Regions from separate parts of the Micrococcus flavus genome, predicted to be linked through region 2. Evidence: predicted binding sites of a transcription regulator. Region 2 holds the regulator's gene; the other holds the start of a gene.
What was found. The regulator HrcA, encoded in region 2, represses chaperone genes, less so after heat shock. The targets are predictions, from matches to a motif close to TTNGCACTCGNNNNNNNCGAGTGCNAA.

Region 1 (7,231 bases), 900 kb from region 2:
CGAACGTGGAATGGGCCCTGTTCCACGTGCGAAAACGCTCCGTGGGGCCCGTCCCCCAGGATCCGTCGTCCCCGGACGCGGCGAGGCCCGCCTCCCGGAGGGGAGGCGGGCCTCGCGTGCTGGGCGCCCGGCCGGAGCCGGGCCGGCTCAGCGGCAGATCACATCATGCCGCCCATGCCGCCCATCGGGTCCATGCCCTCGGCGCCACCGGCCGGGTTCTTCTCCGGCTTGTCGGCCACGACGGCCTCGGTGGTGAGGAACAGGCCCGCGATGGACGCGGCGTTCTGCAGCGCCGAGCGGGTGACCTTCACCGGGTCGTTGATGCCCGCGGCCAGCAGGTCCTCGTACTCGCCGGTGGCGGCGTTGAGGCCGTGGCCGTCCTGGAGGGTCTTGACCTTGTCGGCCACGACGCCCGGCTCCATGCCGGCGTTGAAGGCGATCTGCTTCAGCGGGGCCTCGATGGCGACCTTCACGATGTTCGCGCCGGTGGCCTCGTCGCCCTCGAGGGACAGGCCGTCGAACGCCTTGGCACCGGCCTGGATGAGGGCCACGCCGCCGCCGGCGACGATGCCCTCCTCCACGGCCGCCTTGGCGTTGCGCACGGCGTCCTCGATGCGGTGCTTGCGCTCCTTGAGCTCGACCTCGGTGGCCGCGCCGGCCTTGATGACGGCGACGCCGCCGGCCAGCTTGGCGAGGCGCTCCTGCAGCTTCTCGCGGTCGTAGTCCGAGTCGGTGTTCTCGATCTCGGAGCGGATCTGGGCCACGCGACCGGCGATCTGGTCGGCGTCGCCGGCGCCCTCGACGATGGTGGTCTCGTCCTTGGTGATGACCACCTTGCGGGCGGTGCCCAGCATGTCCAGGGTGGCGGTCTCGAGGGACAGGCCCACCTCGGAGGAGATGACCTGGCCGCCGGTGAGGATCGCGATGTCGGCGAGCATGGCCTTCCGGCGGTCGCCGAAGCCCGGGGCCTTCACGGCCACGGACTTGAAGGTGCCGCGGATCTTGTTGACCACGAGGGTCGCCAGGGCCTCGCCCTCGACGTCCTCGGCGATGATCAGCAGCGGCTTGCCGGACTGCATCACCTTCTCCAGTACCGCCACCATGTCCTTCACGGTGGAGATCTTGGAGTTCACGATCAGGATGTACGGGTCCTCGAGGACGGTCTCCTGGCGGTCGGCGTCGGTGACGAAGTAGCCGGAGATGTAGCCCTTGTCGAAGCGCATGCCCTCGGTGAGCTCGAGCTCGAGGCCGAAGGTGTTGGACTCCTCGACGGTGATGACGCCCTCCTTGCCGACCTTGTCCAGGGCCTCGGCGATGAGGGAGCCGATCTGCTTGTCGGCGGCGGAGATCGACGCGGTGGCGGCGATCTGCTCCTTGGTCTCGATCTCGCGGGCGGCGCCCAGCAGCTCGCCGGTCACGGCCTCGACGGCCTTCTCGATGCCGCGCTTGAGCGCCATCGGGTCGGCGCCGGCGGCCACGTTGCGCAGGCCCTCCTTGACGAGCGCCTGGGCCAGCACGGTGGCGGTGGTGGTGCCGTCGCCGGCGACGTCGTCGGTCTTCTTGGCGACCTCCTTGACGAGCTCCGCGCCGATCTTCTCGTACGGGTCCTCGAGCTCGATCTCCTTGGCGATGGAGACGCCGTCGTTGGTGATCGTGGGGGCGCCCCACTTCTTCTCCAGCACAACGTTGCGGCCGCGGGGGCCGAGGGTCACCTTGACGGCGTCCGCCAGGGTGTTCAGGCCCTTCTCCAGGCCGCGGCGGGCCTCTTCGTCGAATGCGATGGTCTTGGCCATGGTGCAGTCCTTTCTGGACGGGGGCTTCCTTGCAGTGCCTGACCCGCGGCGGTGCCCGCGACGGACGGCCCCGTGGGGCCTCACCGGTGGAGCAGGTCCTCCGACCCGGTGCGGCCGCCAGGGGTACGGCTGGCAGTCACACCGTCGGAGTGCTAAGCCCATTATGAGCACTCGCCCCGGGAGAGTGCAAAGCCCTCCCGGGGCGGGGCTGCCCGGTTCCGCAGACGGCGGACGGCCCCCGCCGCACCTCCTGCTGGAGGGCTGACGGGGGCCGCCGGGGCCGGCGCGGGATCAGCCGAAGACGACGACGGCGACGCCGTTCACCTGCAGGTTGGGTACGCGCTCCACGGGGAAGCCGAGCTCGCGGCCCACGGCCTCGGCCGTGGCACGCTGCGCGGGCGAGTTGTACAGGACGACGTCAGCGGTCACGCCGCGGCCGCGCCAATTGCGGGCGTCCACCCGGGTGAAGCCCTCGTCCTCCAGACGCGCGGCGTATGAGGCCGCCAGGTCGTTGATGCGCGTGGCGTTGTACACGATCACGGGGTTCTTCTTCACCGCGGCCGCCTCGGCCGCAGCGGAGCGGGAGGCCTCCGCCTCGGCGGCCGCAGAGCGGGACGCCTCGGCCTGCGCAGCGGCAGAGCGGGACGCCTCAGCCTGGGCGGCTGCAGAGCGGGACGCCTCAGCCTGGGCAGCGGCAGAGCGGGACGCCTCAGCCTGGGCGGCCGCGGAGCGGGACGCCTCGGCGGCGATGGACCGGGAGGCCTCCGCGACGGCCGAGCGGGAGGCCTCGGCCGCGATGGACCGGGAGGCCTCGGCCGCGGCGGCGGCCTGGGCGGCCTCCTCGGTGGAGCGGGACGCGGCGGCACGGGAGGACTCGGCGGCGGCGGACTCGGCCGCGGCGGACTCGGCGGCGGCCCGGGAGCGCGCGGCGTCGGCCGACTGCGCAGCCGCGGCGGACTGGGCGGCGGCCTGGGAACGCTCGGCGTCCTGCGAGGCCTGCGCCGGGTCGGCGGAGGACGAGGCCGCCGGAGTGGACGAGGCGGCCGGATCCGCGGAGGACGAGGGCGCCGGGGCGGCGCCCGACTCGGTCGCCGGCGAGGAGGCCGCGGGAGCGGGCTCGGACGTCGAGGCGTCCCCGCCGGCCACCGGCTCGTCGCCGCCGCCGGTCAGGCGCGGCAGGACCAGGCCGAGGAACAGGCCCAGCAGCAGGACTGCGGCCGCGGCGGCCAGCAGCCACTTCAGGACACCGCCACCGCCACCGCCGGCGGCGGTGGCGCCCGCGGCCCCGGCCGCAGGGGCGGCGGCGAACGCCTCCCGGTGAGCGCCGTGCTGATCGGTGTACTCGGGGACGTCGTCGAAGCGGTCGGCGGGGTAGGCCATCGGTCTAGTACTCCTGCGGGGACGAGGGTGAGGCGGGCGGGTCCGGTGCCGGGCCGCGCCGGGCCCGGCTGCGGGTGCCGCGCGAGCGCAGCAGCCGGGTCACGAGCAGCGGGCGGTAGGCCAGTGCGGCCTCCCGGTCCAGCAGTCCGTTCAACATCTGATAGTAGGCGGTCGGGCTGACGCCCAGGCGTTCGCGGATCTCATGGTCTTTGGCTCCGGCATGGCGCCAGGTCCGCGACTCCAGGTCCAGCACCGCCCGTTCCAGGTCCGTGAGCCCGGCGGCGCGTCCCCGTCCGGGGTCGGGGGCGGCGGACGGGAGCATGACGGCCACTCTACTGGTCAGTCGCGGGCGGCCGGCCACTACGCTCGGGCGCATGGACCTGATCGCACCCCTGGACCCGGGATGGGCCGCCGCACTGGCCGACTCCTCCGACACCCTCGAACGCATCGGCGCGGACCTGATCGCGCGCCGCACGGCCGGGGAGCAGGTCCTGCCCGCGCCGGAGCACGTGCTGCGGGCCTTCCGGCAGCCGTTCGAGGACGTGCGGGTGCTGGTCCTGGGCCAGGACCCGTACCCCACGCCGGGCCACCCGATCGGCATGTGCTTCGCGTGCGACCGCCACGTCCGCCCCCTGCCCCGCTCCCTCGCGAACATCTACCGCGAGCTGCACGACGACCTCGGCATCCCGCCGGCCACCCACGGAGACCTCACCGCGTGGACCGGGCAGGGCGTCCTGCTGCTGAACCGGGTCCTGACCGTCCGGGCGGGGGCGAGCGGCAGCCACCGCGGCATCGGGTGGGAGGAGGTCACCGAGGCGGCCGTGCGGGCCCTCGTGTCCCGCGGCACCCCGTTGGTCGGCCTGCTATGGGGCAGCGACGCGCGGCGCATGGCGCCGCTGTTGCGCGAGGGCGGGGCCGGCGTCGTCGAGTCTCCGCACCCCTCCCCGTTGAGCGCGAGCCGCGGGTTCTTCGGCTCGCGCCCGTTCAGTCGGGTCAACGCCCTGCTCGAGGCCGCCGGCGCCGAGCCCGTGGACTGGCGCATTCCCGACTGAGCCGAGCGGGGACGGGCCGGGTCAGCGCTGCCGCCCCTCCGGGCCGATGCTCCGGTGCTCGACCAGGCGGGCCGTCACGGGCCGGGCGAGGGTGTCTCCGAACACCGCGCCCGCGCCGATGCCCACCACCACCACGAGGGCGCTCACGATCCCGGCCACGCCGGCCACCGTGGACGTGGTCTCCACGGTGAACTCGTACAGGCCGCGGAAGATCGCGAAGCCAGGGAGCAGGAACAGGATGCTGGGCACCAGCACCACGATCGGCGGGGCGCCCACGCGCAGGGCCACGATCCTCCCCAGGAAGCCGACGACGGCGGCCGCGGACGCCGGCAGGAGGGTGGGGCCCACGCCCAGGCCAGCGATCAGGGTGTGGGCGCAGAACGCCGCGCCGGTCACCGCGCAGGAGGCCAGGAGGGTCCGCCAGCCCGAGCGCTCGACGACGGCGTCCGCCGCGGTGGCGACGAGCACCAGGACCAGCAGCAGCGGCGCGGGATAGTCCGCGGACACCTGCGCGGCCAGGTCGAGACGGGGGAAGCCGGCGAGGTCCGCCGCGGCGACGGACACCATGATGCCCGCCATGATGCCGACGAAGACGAGCATCGTGGAGATGAAGCGGCCGGCGGCCGTCACGGGGAAGCCGTTGATGGCGTCCAGCACGGCCGTCACGAATCGCGAGGTGGGCAGCAGCATCATGATGCCCCCGGCCACCATCAGGGCGGGGTTGATCGGCACCTCGAGGACGTACGCGCCGAACGCGACCGCCGTGGCCAGCGACGAGCCGATCATCACGGAGTAGATCTCCGGCAGGAACGCCATGGTCCGCGTGTGCAGCCAGAAGACGAACCACGTGGAGGCCATCCCCAGCAGGGCGCCCTGCCAGGTGCCGCCGATGAAGGGGACGAAGCAGGCCACGAACACGCCCGCCATGAGAATCTCCAGCGCCGGCGGGTACGGCTTGGGCCGGTGGCGGATCTCGACGAGCCGACGCTGGGCCTCCGCGCGCTCGACCATCCCGTCGGAGATCTCCTCCACGAGGCGGTGCACCGCCACGAGCCCCTCGTAGTTCGTGGAGTAGGAGCGCACCACGCGCTGGAGCGTGTACGGCACCTCGCCGCGGCTCGAGTCGGGCGCGTAGTTCAGGGAGATGGCCTGGTTGGTCAGGTCCACCTCCGTCTCGTGGACCCCGTAGGCCTGCGTCACCACGATGATCGAGGTCTCCACGTCCAGCGAGGTCGCCCCGAAGCCGAACATGGTCTCCCCCAGCTTGAGGGCGAAGTCCAGCGTGGTGCGCGCCTCCAGGGCCTGCTCGTCCTGCTCTCGCCGCCGGCTCAGGGTCGAGCGCATGCGTCGCCCGTACGGGGAGGCCTGCAGGCGGTCCACCATCACGAGGGCCTGCGTGGGCAGGGTCTCCTCGAACACCGCCCGGTGGTGGTCCCGCCCCTGCCGGCGACGACGGCGCCCCCGCGGCTCCTCGGGCCCGTGGGGCAGCACCGGCTCGGGGACCACGAGGTCCGGGACCGTCTCCGCGGCCTGCTCGGCGGTGGGGGCCACGCCCTCCACGGGGGCCAGGACGGACGTCGGCACGGCCTCGGACAGCGGCGGCGCGGTCAGCGGCGCGTCGGCCGCGGGGCCCGGGGCCTCGGCGGGCGGCGGGTCGGCGTCGGGATGCTCGTCCGACCGCGCGTCGGCCGGGGGGACGTCCCCCGGTGTGGCGGGCAGTGCCGCGGTGGCGGGGGCGAGGACCGGCGGCAGGACCTCTTCGGGGCCCTCGTCACGGGTCGGGGACGCGGCCACGTCGGCCGTCTCCTCCGCGGCCTCCGGCGGAACGGAGGGGACGACGGCGGGGCGCAGCACCGGGATGGGACCCGCCTGGGGGGCGGGCTCCGCCGCGGGCGCCTGGGGACGGTCTCGGGGGGTCTGTGGGTCCACGCTGCTCACCGTGTCCTTGCCTCGTGCCTCACCGGGCAGGCGCTCCCCGCTCTCCCGGACATGCGCAAGGGCCCTCCCGGAGGAGGGCCCTTGCGGCGGTGGATCTTACTGGACTCGAACCAGCGACCTCTCGCGTGTGAAGCGAACGCTCTAACCAACTGAGCTAAAGATCCAGGGGTCCGACCCGGCCGCGGAGGGCCCGGACGACTCGCTGAACTGTACCGGACCCTCCCCCACCGGGCAAATCCGACGCCCGGGTGGGCCTGGGGCTTTCTCGACCACGCGGGACCGGAGGCGGACGGGCCGCCGCCCCGCGAGGGGACGGCGGCCCGGGTGCGCGTGATCCGGCCGCGCGGGTCAGCGCGCGGTGACGGAGACGTCGTCGATCCGGAACACCGTGGCGGCCGAGTAGTTTTCGGTGCCCTTGAAGCGCAGGGTCACGGTCTTCCCGGCGAAGCGGGACAGGTCCACCGCGTGGGTGGTGTACGGACCGCGGTCCAGGTTGGAGTGCGACTTCAGGGTGTAGGTGCCGTAGTAGCCGTCCACCACCTGCACGGACAGGGTGTCGTACCTGGAGTAGGAGGTGGTCTCGTCCGTGCCGACCTGCACGCTGTAGGTCAGCGAGGCGCCCGAGGCGGGCACGGTCACCCGCTGGTCGATCGTGCCGGTGTTGCTGCGGCCGTAGCCGTTGAGGACGCCGAAGCGGGAGCCGGACTTGGCCGCCGCGGAGTCCGTCATGACGAAGTCGGACGGGGCGCCGGTCCAGCCGGTGGTGCCGGACTCGAAGCCGCCGTTCACCAGGACGGTGGTCGGGGTGGGGGTCGGGGTCGGGGTGGGCGTGGGGGTCGCGCCGCCGCCCAGCGCGTTCAGCGTCCGCGTGGCGTCCACCAGGCCGGCGCCGCAGCCGCCCGAGCACACGCCGGGCATCGCACGGGCGTTGGTCTTGAGCGTGGACTCCACCTGGGACGGGGTCAGGGAGGAGTTCTTCGCCAGCATCAGCGCCACGGTGCCGGCCACGTGCGGGGTGGCCATCGAGGTGCCGTTGTACTTCGTGTAGCCCTCGCCGGCCGGGGTGGT
Region 2 (7,231 bases):
ACGATGGACCGCTCGGCCTCCCACGGCACCACGGCGTCCACGCCGAGCTCCGTGGCGGCCTGGACGGCCATCAGGTCCCGGTCCCCCTTGGACAGGGCCTGGACCAGCACCAGGCGCGGGGCCGGCGCTGGCTCGGGGGTCGACTCCTCGACCCGCACGCGGACCTCGTCCGCGGCGGCGGAGACCACGGTGCCGCGCGCCCGCGCCCCCGCCCCGTCCGCCACGAGGACCGCCTCCCCCGTCTCCAGGCGCATCGACGCGCCCGCATGCCGGGCCTCGGCCCCGGTGAGGACGACCTCGGCCCCGGGCCCGACGCCGTCGAGCGCACCGGGTGCCAGGAGGAACAGCGGCGCGGTCACAGGTTCTTCAGGTTCTCGCGCAGTCGGGCGAACATCCCCTTGGACTGCGGCGGCGCGCCGTGCTCCACCTGCTCCCCGCGCGAGGTGGCGAGGGCCTCGAGCAGCTTGCGCTGCTCCGCGGTGAGGTCGGTGGGGGTGGTCACCACGACGTCCACCTTGAGGTCGCCGCGGCCGGTGCCGCGCAGCCGCCCGACGCCGAGCCCGCGCACGGTCTCCACGTGCCCGGACTGGGTGCCCGGCTCGATCTCCACCTCGTGGGGGCCGTCCAGGGTCTCCAACGTGATCGAGGTGCCGAGGGCGGCGGCCGCCATGGGCACGGTGACGGTGGTGGCCAGATGGTCCCCCTCGCGGCGGAACACCGGGTCCGGGCGCACCTGGACCTCCACGTAGAGGTCGCCGTTGGGGCCGCCGCCGGGGCCGGCCTCGCCGCGGCCGGCCAGGTGGATGCGGGTGCCGTCGTCCACGCCGGCGGGGATGCGCAGGGTGAGCGGGCGCTCGGCGCGCACGCGCCCCTGGCCGGAGCACTCCGTGCACGGGTGCGGCAGGACGGTGCCGAAGCCCTGGCACATGTGGCAGGTCTCCGTGGCCATGACGGTGCCGAGCATGGAGCGCACGGGACGCTGGGTCATGCCCTGGCCGCGGCACGTGGAGCAGGTCTCCGGCTGGGTGCCCGGCTCGCAGCACGTGCCGTGGCAGCGCTCGCACGGCACGGCGGTGTCCAGCTGCAGGGTGGTCTCCCCGCCGAACACGGCGTCCTTGAGCTCGATCCGCGCCGTGACGAGCGCGTCCTGGCCGCGCCGGGCGCGCGGCACCGGTCCGCGTCCGGCGCCGCCCGCGGCGTTCATGAACGTCTCGAAGATGTCCGCGAACCCGCCGAACCCGGCGCCCCCGAAGCCTCCGCCGCCGAACCCGCCGGCGGTGCCGTTCTCGTTGCCCGTGGCGTCGTAGATCCGGCGCTTGTCCTCGTCCGAGAGCACCTCGTACGCGTGGGAGATGCGCTTGAACTCCTCGGCCGCCTCCGGGCCGGGGTTCACGTCCGGGTGGTGGGTGCGGGCGAGCTTGCGGTACGCGCGCCGGATCTCCTCGGCGCTGGCGTCGCGGCCGACGCCGAGGGTCTCGTAGTGATCAGCCATGGGGTGGGGTCCCTTCGGTCGGGTCGGGTCTGGTGGGGGGCGGCGCGGGCCGCGCTCAGGTGGTGAGGATGCGCGAGAGGTAGCGGGCGATCGCCCGGACCGCGGCCATGGTCCCGGGGTAGTCCATGCGGGTGGGGCCGATCACGCCGACCTTGGCCACGGCGCTGGGCCCGTAGGCGGCGGCCACCACCGAGGTGTCCGCCAGGGAGGCGCCGTTCTCCGCGCCGATCCGCACGGACACCCCGTGGGCGTCCTGCTCCATCTCGGTGAGCAGGCGCAGCAGCACCACCTGCTCCTCGAGGGCCTCCAGGATGGGGCCGATCGAGGACCGGAAGTCCTGGGGGCTGCGGGCCAGGTTGGCCGTGCCGGCCAGCACGATCCGGTCCTGCCGGCCCGCCTCGAGCAGGCTCCGCACCGCCGCCACCACGACGTCGGCGCTCGCCCGCCGCGGCGGCGGCACCCGGTCCGCGGCCGCGTCCAGGACGGCCGCCGCCTGGAGGGGGCCGAGGCCGTCGATCAGGGAGAGCAGCAGGGCCCGCAGCACAGCGAGGTCCTCGTCCGCCACGGGCTCGTCGAAGGTGACGAGCCGCTGGTCCACACGGCCGGTGGAGAGGATGAGGACCACCAGTGCGCGCGTGGGGGCGAGCGAGACGAGGTCCAGGTGCCGGACGGTGGAGCCGTCCTCGTGCGGGAACTGGGCCACGGCCACCTGGTGGGTGAGCTGCGCGAGCAGCCGCACGGTGGTCTCCATCATGTGCTCGGTGTCCGCCTCCGAGTCCAGGAGCGTGCGCACGGCGCGGCGCTCGGCGGCGGAGAGCGGCTTGACCTCGGAGATCCGGTTCACGAACACGCGGTAGCCCTTGTCCGTGGGCACGCGGCCGGCCGAGGTGTGCGGGGCCACGATCAGCCCCTCCTCCTCGAGCGCGGCCATCTCGTTGCGCACCGTGGCCGAGGACACGCCCAGGCCGTGCCGCTCCACGAGCGCCTTCGAGCCCACCGGCTCCCGCAGGGAGACGTAGTCCTCCACGATGGCCTGGAGCACCTGCAGGCGGCGCGGCTGGTCGGTCACGGGGGTCTCCTTCCGGGGCTGACGGGCGGACGGGCACGGACGTCCGCTGGCACTCGGCGCGGACAAGTGCCAATGCTAGCGACCGCCCCCGTCCGGCGTCGCGGCGGGCGCGCCCGTTCCGCCCACAGGCGAGCGGACGGGTTCCTGGCGATTGCTAGCGTGTGTCCCCATGGACTGGAGCAGCTGGGGGCCGGGGGCCCACGAGGACCTGACCCGCCCGGCCGGTCGCGCCGCCGTCGAGGCCCAGGCCCGCCCGGGCACCGTGGTGGAGGACGTCACGAGCGGGTTCGTGGGCGCCGTCGTCGCCCTGGAGCGCTCCGGCGGGACGCACGTGGTGGTGCTCGAGGACCGCCGGGGTGTGCGCCGGGGCTTCCCGCTCGGCCCGGGCTTCTGGATCGACGGCGAGCCCGTGGTGCTGGTGCCCCCGCGCGCGTCCGCGCCCGCCGCCCCCGCTCGCACCGCCTCCGGCTCCCGCCGGGTGGCCGGCGCGCGGGCCCGCACGGCCCGCGCCTCCCGGATCTGGGTGGAGGGCGTGCACGACGCCGAGCTCGTGGAGAAGGTCTGGGGCGAGGACCTGCGCCTGGAGGGGATCGTGGTGGAGCCCCTGCACGGCGTGGACGACCTCGCCGGGGCGATCCGTGACTTCTCCCCCGGCCCCGGCCGTCGCCTCGGCATCCTCGTGGACCATCTCGTGGCCGGGTCCAAGGAGGAGCGGATCGCCGCGGAGGCCATGCGCGTGCCCGGCGCCGCCGGCAACGTGCTGATCCTCGGCCACCCGTACGTGGACGTGTGGCAGGTCATCAAGCCGGCCGTGCTCGGCGTCGAGGCGTGGCCCGTGGTGCCGAGGGGCCAGGACTGGAAGACCGGCGTCCTGCGGGGCCTCGGCTGGCCGCACGGCACCAAGGAGGCGACGGGCCTGGGCTGGAAGCGGCTCCTCTCCCACGTCTCCACCTACGCCGACCTCGAGCCGGCGCTGCTGGGACGGGTCGAGGAGTTGATCGACTTCCTCACCGCGCCGGGGTCCTGACCGTCGTCCCCGCTCCGGGTGGCACTCCGGAGCGGGCGGGCGCCGTCGGTACACTGGGCTGGCCCGGACGCCGCGCGCGTCCCCTCACGCACGAGGCGCCGGGGCCGTCCGATCCGACGAGGAGCACCGTGGTCACCACCGACAGCAGCCGCACCCCCGACGCCGCGGCCCCCGCCGCCCCGCCGCGCGGGGCCGGCCCCGAGGCCCCGGCCTGGCTGCGCGACGCCGCCGGACGCCGCGGGCCCCTGACCGCCAAGCAGGACCGGGACCGCGCCGCCCTGGCCCACCTCTCCCTGGCCCTGACGGCCGTGGGTCCCCTCGTGGTCTGGCTGCTCTACCGGGACCGCGGACCGTTCACCGCGCAGGAGTCCAAGGAGGCGCTGAACTTCTCCCTGGCCCCCACCCTCGTGCTGCTGCTGCTGTTCTTCCTCAGCGGCATCCCCCACATCGGGGACCTCCTGGCGATCCTCGGCGGCCTCGTCTGGATCGCCCTGGCGCTCTACGGCGTCATGGGCGCCTCCCACGTGGCCAAGGGCCGCCCCTTCCGGTACCCGTTCAACCTGCGCTTGCTGCGCTGACGCGCCCGGGCGCAGGCCGGCTCAGAACCCGGCCAGGTCCCGCACGATCCGGTCGTTCTGCAGCCGCCCGGCCAGCGTGGGCACCACGGTCCCGGCCAGCGCGGCCGGCCCGTCCACCAGCCCGTCGGCGATCAGCGCCGCCACCCGGGCGCGCAGCGTCTCCGGGTCCATCCCGTCCCGCACCTCGGCCAGGGGCAGGCCCTCCACCGTCCGCGCGGCGAGCATGATGCGCTCGAGGCGGCGCGCGTCGTCGTCGGGGATCTCCCGTCCCACCGCGGGGGTGACGCCCGTGGCCAGGCGCTGCGCGTAGGCGGCCGGGTGCTTGGCGTTCCAGAACCGCACGCCGGCCAGGTGCGAATGGGCGCCGGGGCCGACGCCCCACCAGTCCTGGTCCCGCCAGTACGCCACGTTGTGCCGGGCCCGGTGCACACCGGCGCCCTCCGGGTCGTGCGCCCAGTTGGACACCTCGTACCACCGGAAGCCGGCCGCGGAGAGCAGCTCCTCCGCCAGCAGGTACTCGTCCGCCTGCAGGTCCGGGTCCACGTCCGGCACCTGCCCGCGCGCCACCTGCGCGCCGAACCGGGTGCCCTCCTCCACGATCAGTGAGTACGCGCTCACGTGGTCCGGGGCCATGGCCACCGCCGCCTCCAGCGTGGTGCGCCAGTCCGCCAGGGACTCCCCCGGCGTGCCGTAGATCAGGTCCAGGGACACCTCCAGCCCCGCCGCCCGCGCCGCCGCCACCGCGGCCGGCACGTTCGCCGGGGTGTGCGTGCGCTCCAGCGTGGACAGCACGTGTGGCACGACGGACTGCATCCCCACGGACAGGCGCGTGAACCCGCCCTCGGCCAGCTCCGCCACGTACTCCGGGGTGAGCGTGTCCGGGTTCGCCTCCGTGGTCACCTCCGCGCCCTCGGCCAGGCCGAAGCGCTCGCGGGCCTCCGCCAGGATGCGCACCAGGTGGGAGGCCGGCAGGAGCGTGGGCGTGCCCCCGCCGACGAAGACGGTGTGCAGCGGGCGCGCGGGCACCCCCGAGCGCTCCAGGGCGGCGACGGCGTGGTCCAGCTCCGCCACGGCGGACTCCCAGTAGTCGCCGCGGCCGGCGCCCGGACCGAACGTCTCCGCCGTGTAGGTGTTGAAGTCGCAGTAGCCGCATCGCACGGTGCAGAAGGGCACGTGCACGTAGAGGCTGAACGTGCGGGGCTCCCCCGCCTCCGCCGCGGCGCGCACGCGCGCGGCGACCTCGGGAGGCAACGTGCCGTCGTCGGGCACGGGCTGGCCCAGCGGCAGGACGGCGGGCACTTACTTCTTCGCCGGCTCGGCGCCGTCCGAGGACAGGGCGGCGATGAACGCCTCCTGCGGCACCTCGACGCGGCCCACCATCTTCATGCGCTTCTTGCCCTCCTTCTGCTTCTCGAGCAGCTTGCGCTTGCGGGAGATGTCGCCGCCGTAGCACTTGGAGAGCACGTCCTTGCGGATCGCGCGGATGTTCTCGCGGGCGATGATGCGCGAGCCGATGGCGGCCTGGATCGGCACCTCGTACTGCTGGCGCGGGATGAGCTCCTTGAGCTTGCCCGTCATCATGGTCCCGTAGGAGTAGGCGTTGTCCTTGTGGGTGATGGCCGAGAACGCGTCCACCTGCTCGCCCTGGAGCAGGATGTCCACCTTCACGAGGTCCGCCACCTGGTCCCCGTCCGCCTTCCAATCCAGCGAGGCGTAGCCCTTGGTGCGGGACTTGAGCTGGTCGAAGAAGTCGAACACGATCTCCGCCAGCGGGATCCAGTAGCGGATCTCCACGCGCTCCTCGGACAGGTAGTCCATGCCCTTGAGGTGCCCGCGCTTGGCCTGGCAGAGCTCCATGACCGAGCCGATGTACTCGCTGGGCACGATCACGGTGGCCGAGGCCATCGGCTCCTTGACCTCCAGGATCTTGCCCTCGGGGAACTCGGAGGGGTTGGTCACCGTGACGACCTCCCGGTCCTCCCGCATCACGTCGTACACCACGTTCGGCGCGGTGGAGATGAGGTCCAGGTCGAACTCGCGCTCGAGGCGCTCGCGCACGATCTCCAGGTGCAGCAGGCCCAGGAAGCCCACGCGGAACCCGAAGCCCAGCGCCACGGAGGTCTCCGGCTCGTAGACGAGGGCGGCGTCGTTGAGCTTGAGCTTGTCCAGGGCGTCGCGCAGCACCGGGTAGTCGGAGCCGTCGATCGGGTACAGGCCGGAGAAGACCATGGGCTTGGGGTCCTCGTAGCCGCCGATGTTCTCCGACGCCGGGCGGGCGTTGTTGGTGACGGTGTCGCCCACCTTGGACTGGCGCACGTCCTTCACACCCGTGATCAGGTAGCCGACCTCGCCCACCGCGAGGCCGTTCGTGGGCACCGGCTCCGGCGAGGAGACGCCGATCTCCAGGAGCTCGTGCGTGGCCCCCGTGGACATCATCTTGATCTTCTCCCGCGGGGACAGCTTGCCGTCCACCACGCGCACGTAGGTCACGACGCCGCGGTACGTGTCGTACACGGAGTCGAAGATCATGGCACGGGCGGGGGCGTCCGCGTCCCCCACGGGGGCGGGCAGGCGCTCGACCACGCGGTCCAGCAGCGCCTCGACCCCCTGGCCGGTCTTGCCGGAGACGCGCAGGACGTCGTCGGGCTCGCAGCCGATGAGGTTGGCGATCTCCGCCGCGTACCGCTCCGGGTCCGCCGCCGGCAGATCGATCTTGTTGAGCACCGGGATGATCTCGAGCTCGTTCTCCATGGCCAGGTAGAGGTTGGCCAGGGTCTGCGCCTCGATGCCCTGCGCGGCGTCCACGAGCAGGATGGCGCCCTCGCACGCGGCCAGCGAGCGGGAGACCTCATACGTGAAGTCCACGTGCCCGGGGGTGTCGATCATGTTCAGGGCGTAGTTGACCCCGTCCCGCTCCCACGGCATGCGCACGGCCTGGGACTTGATGGTGATGCCGCGCTCACGCTCGATGTCCATGCGGTCCAGGTACTGCGCCTTCATCTCGCGCGGCTGGACGACGCCGGTGGCCTGCAGCATGCGGTCGGCCAGGGTCGACTTGCCGTGGT

Region 1: a site for HrcA is predicted at 1,923-1,949, ahead of groL (chaperonin GroEL). Genes of this name have one in related genera too.

Annotation. Positions count from the first base shown of each region.
Region 1 is NZ_JACHMC010000001.1:1,931,803-1,939,033, forward strand. It holds gene groL (chaperonin GroEL) at 159-1,793, opposite strand; gene BJ976_RS08980 (LytR C-terminal domain-containing protein) at 2,085-3,173, opposite strand; gene BJ976_RS08985 (DUF3263 domain-containing protein) at 3,178-3,495, opposite strand; gene BJ976_RS08990 (uracil-DNA glycosylase) at 3,548-4,225, shown strand; gene BJ976_RS08995 (threonine/serine exporter family protein) at 4,247-6,154, opposite strand; tRNA gene BJ976_RS09000 (tRNA-Val) at 6,254-6,327, opposite strand; gene BJ976_RS09005 (S8 family peptidase) at 6,512-7,231, opposite strand, start outside.
Region 2 is NZ_JACHMC010000001.1:1,035,550-1,042,780, reverse strand. It holds gene BJ976_RS04830 (16S rRNA (uracil(1498)-N(3))-methyltransferase) at 1-359, opposite strand, end outside; gene dnaJ (molecular chaperone DnaJ) at 356-1,492, opposite strand; gene hrcA (heat-inducible transcriptional repressor HrcA) at 1,548-2,561, opposite strand; gene BJ976_RS04815 (DUF3097 family protein) at 2,731-3,588, shown strand; gene BJ976_RS12180 (DUF4870 domain-containing protein) at 3,717-4,166, shown strand; gene hemW (radical SAM family heme chaperone HemW) at 4,188-5,465, opposite strand; gene lepA (translation elongation factor 4) at 5,466-7,231, opposite strand, start outside.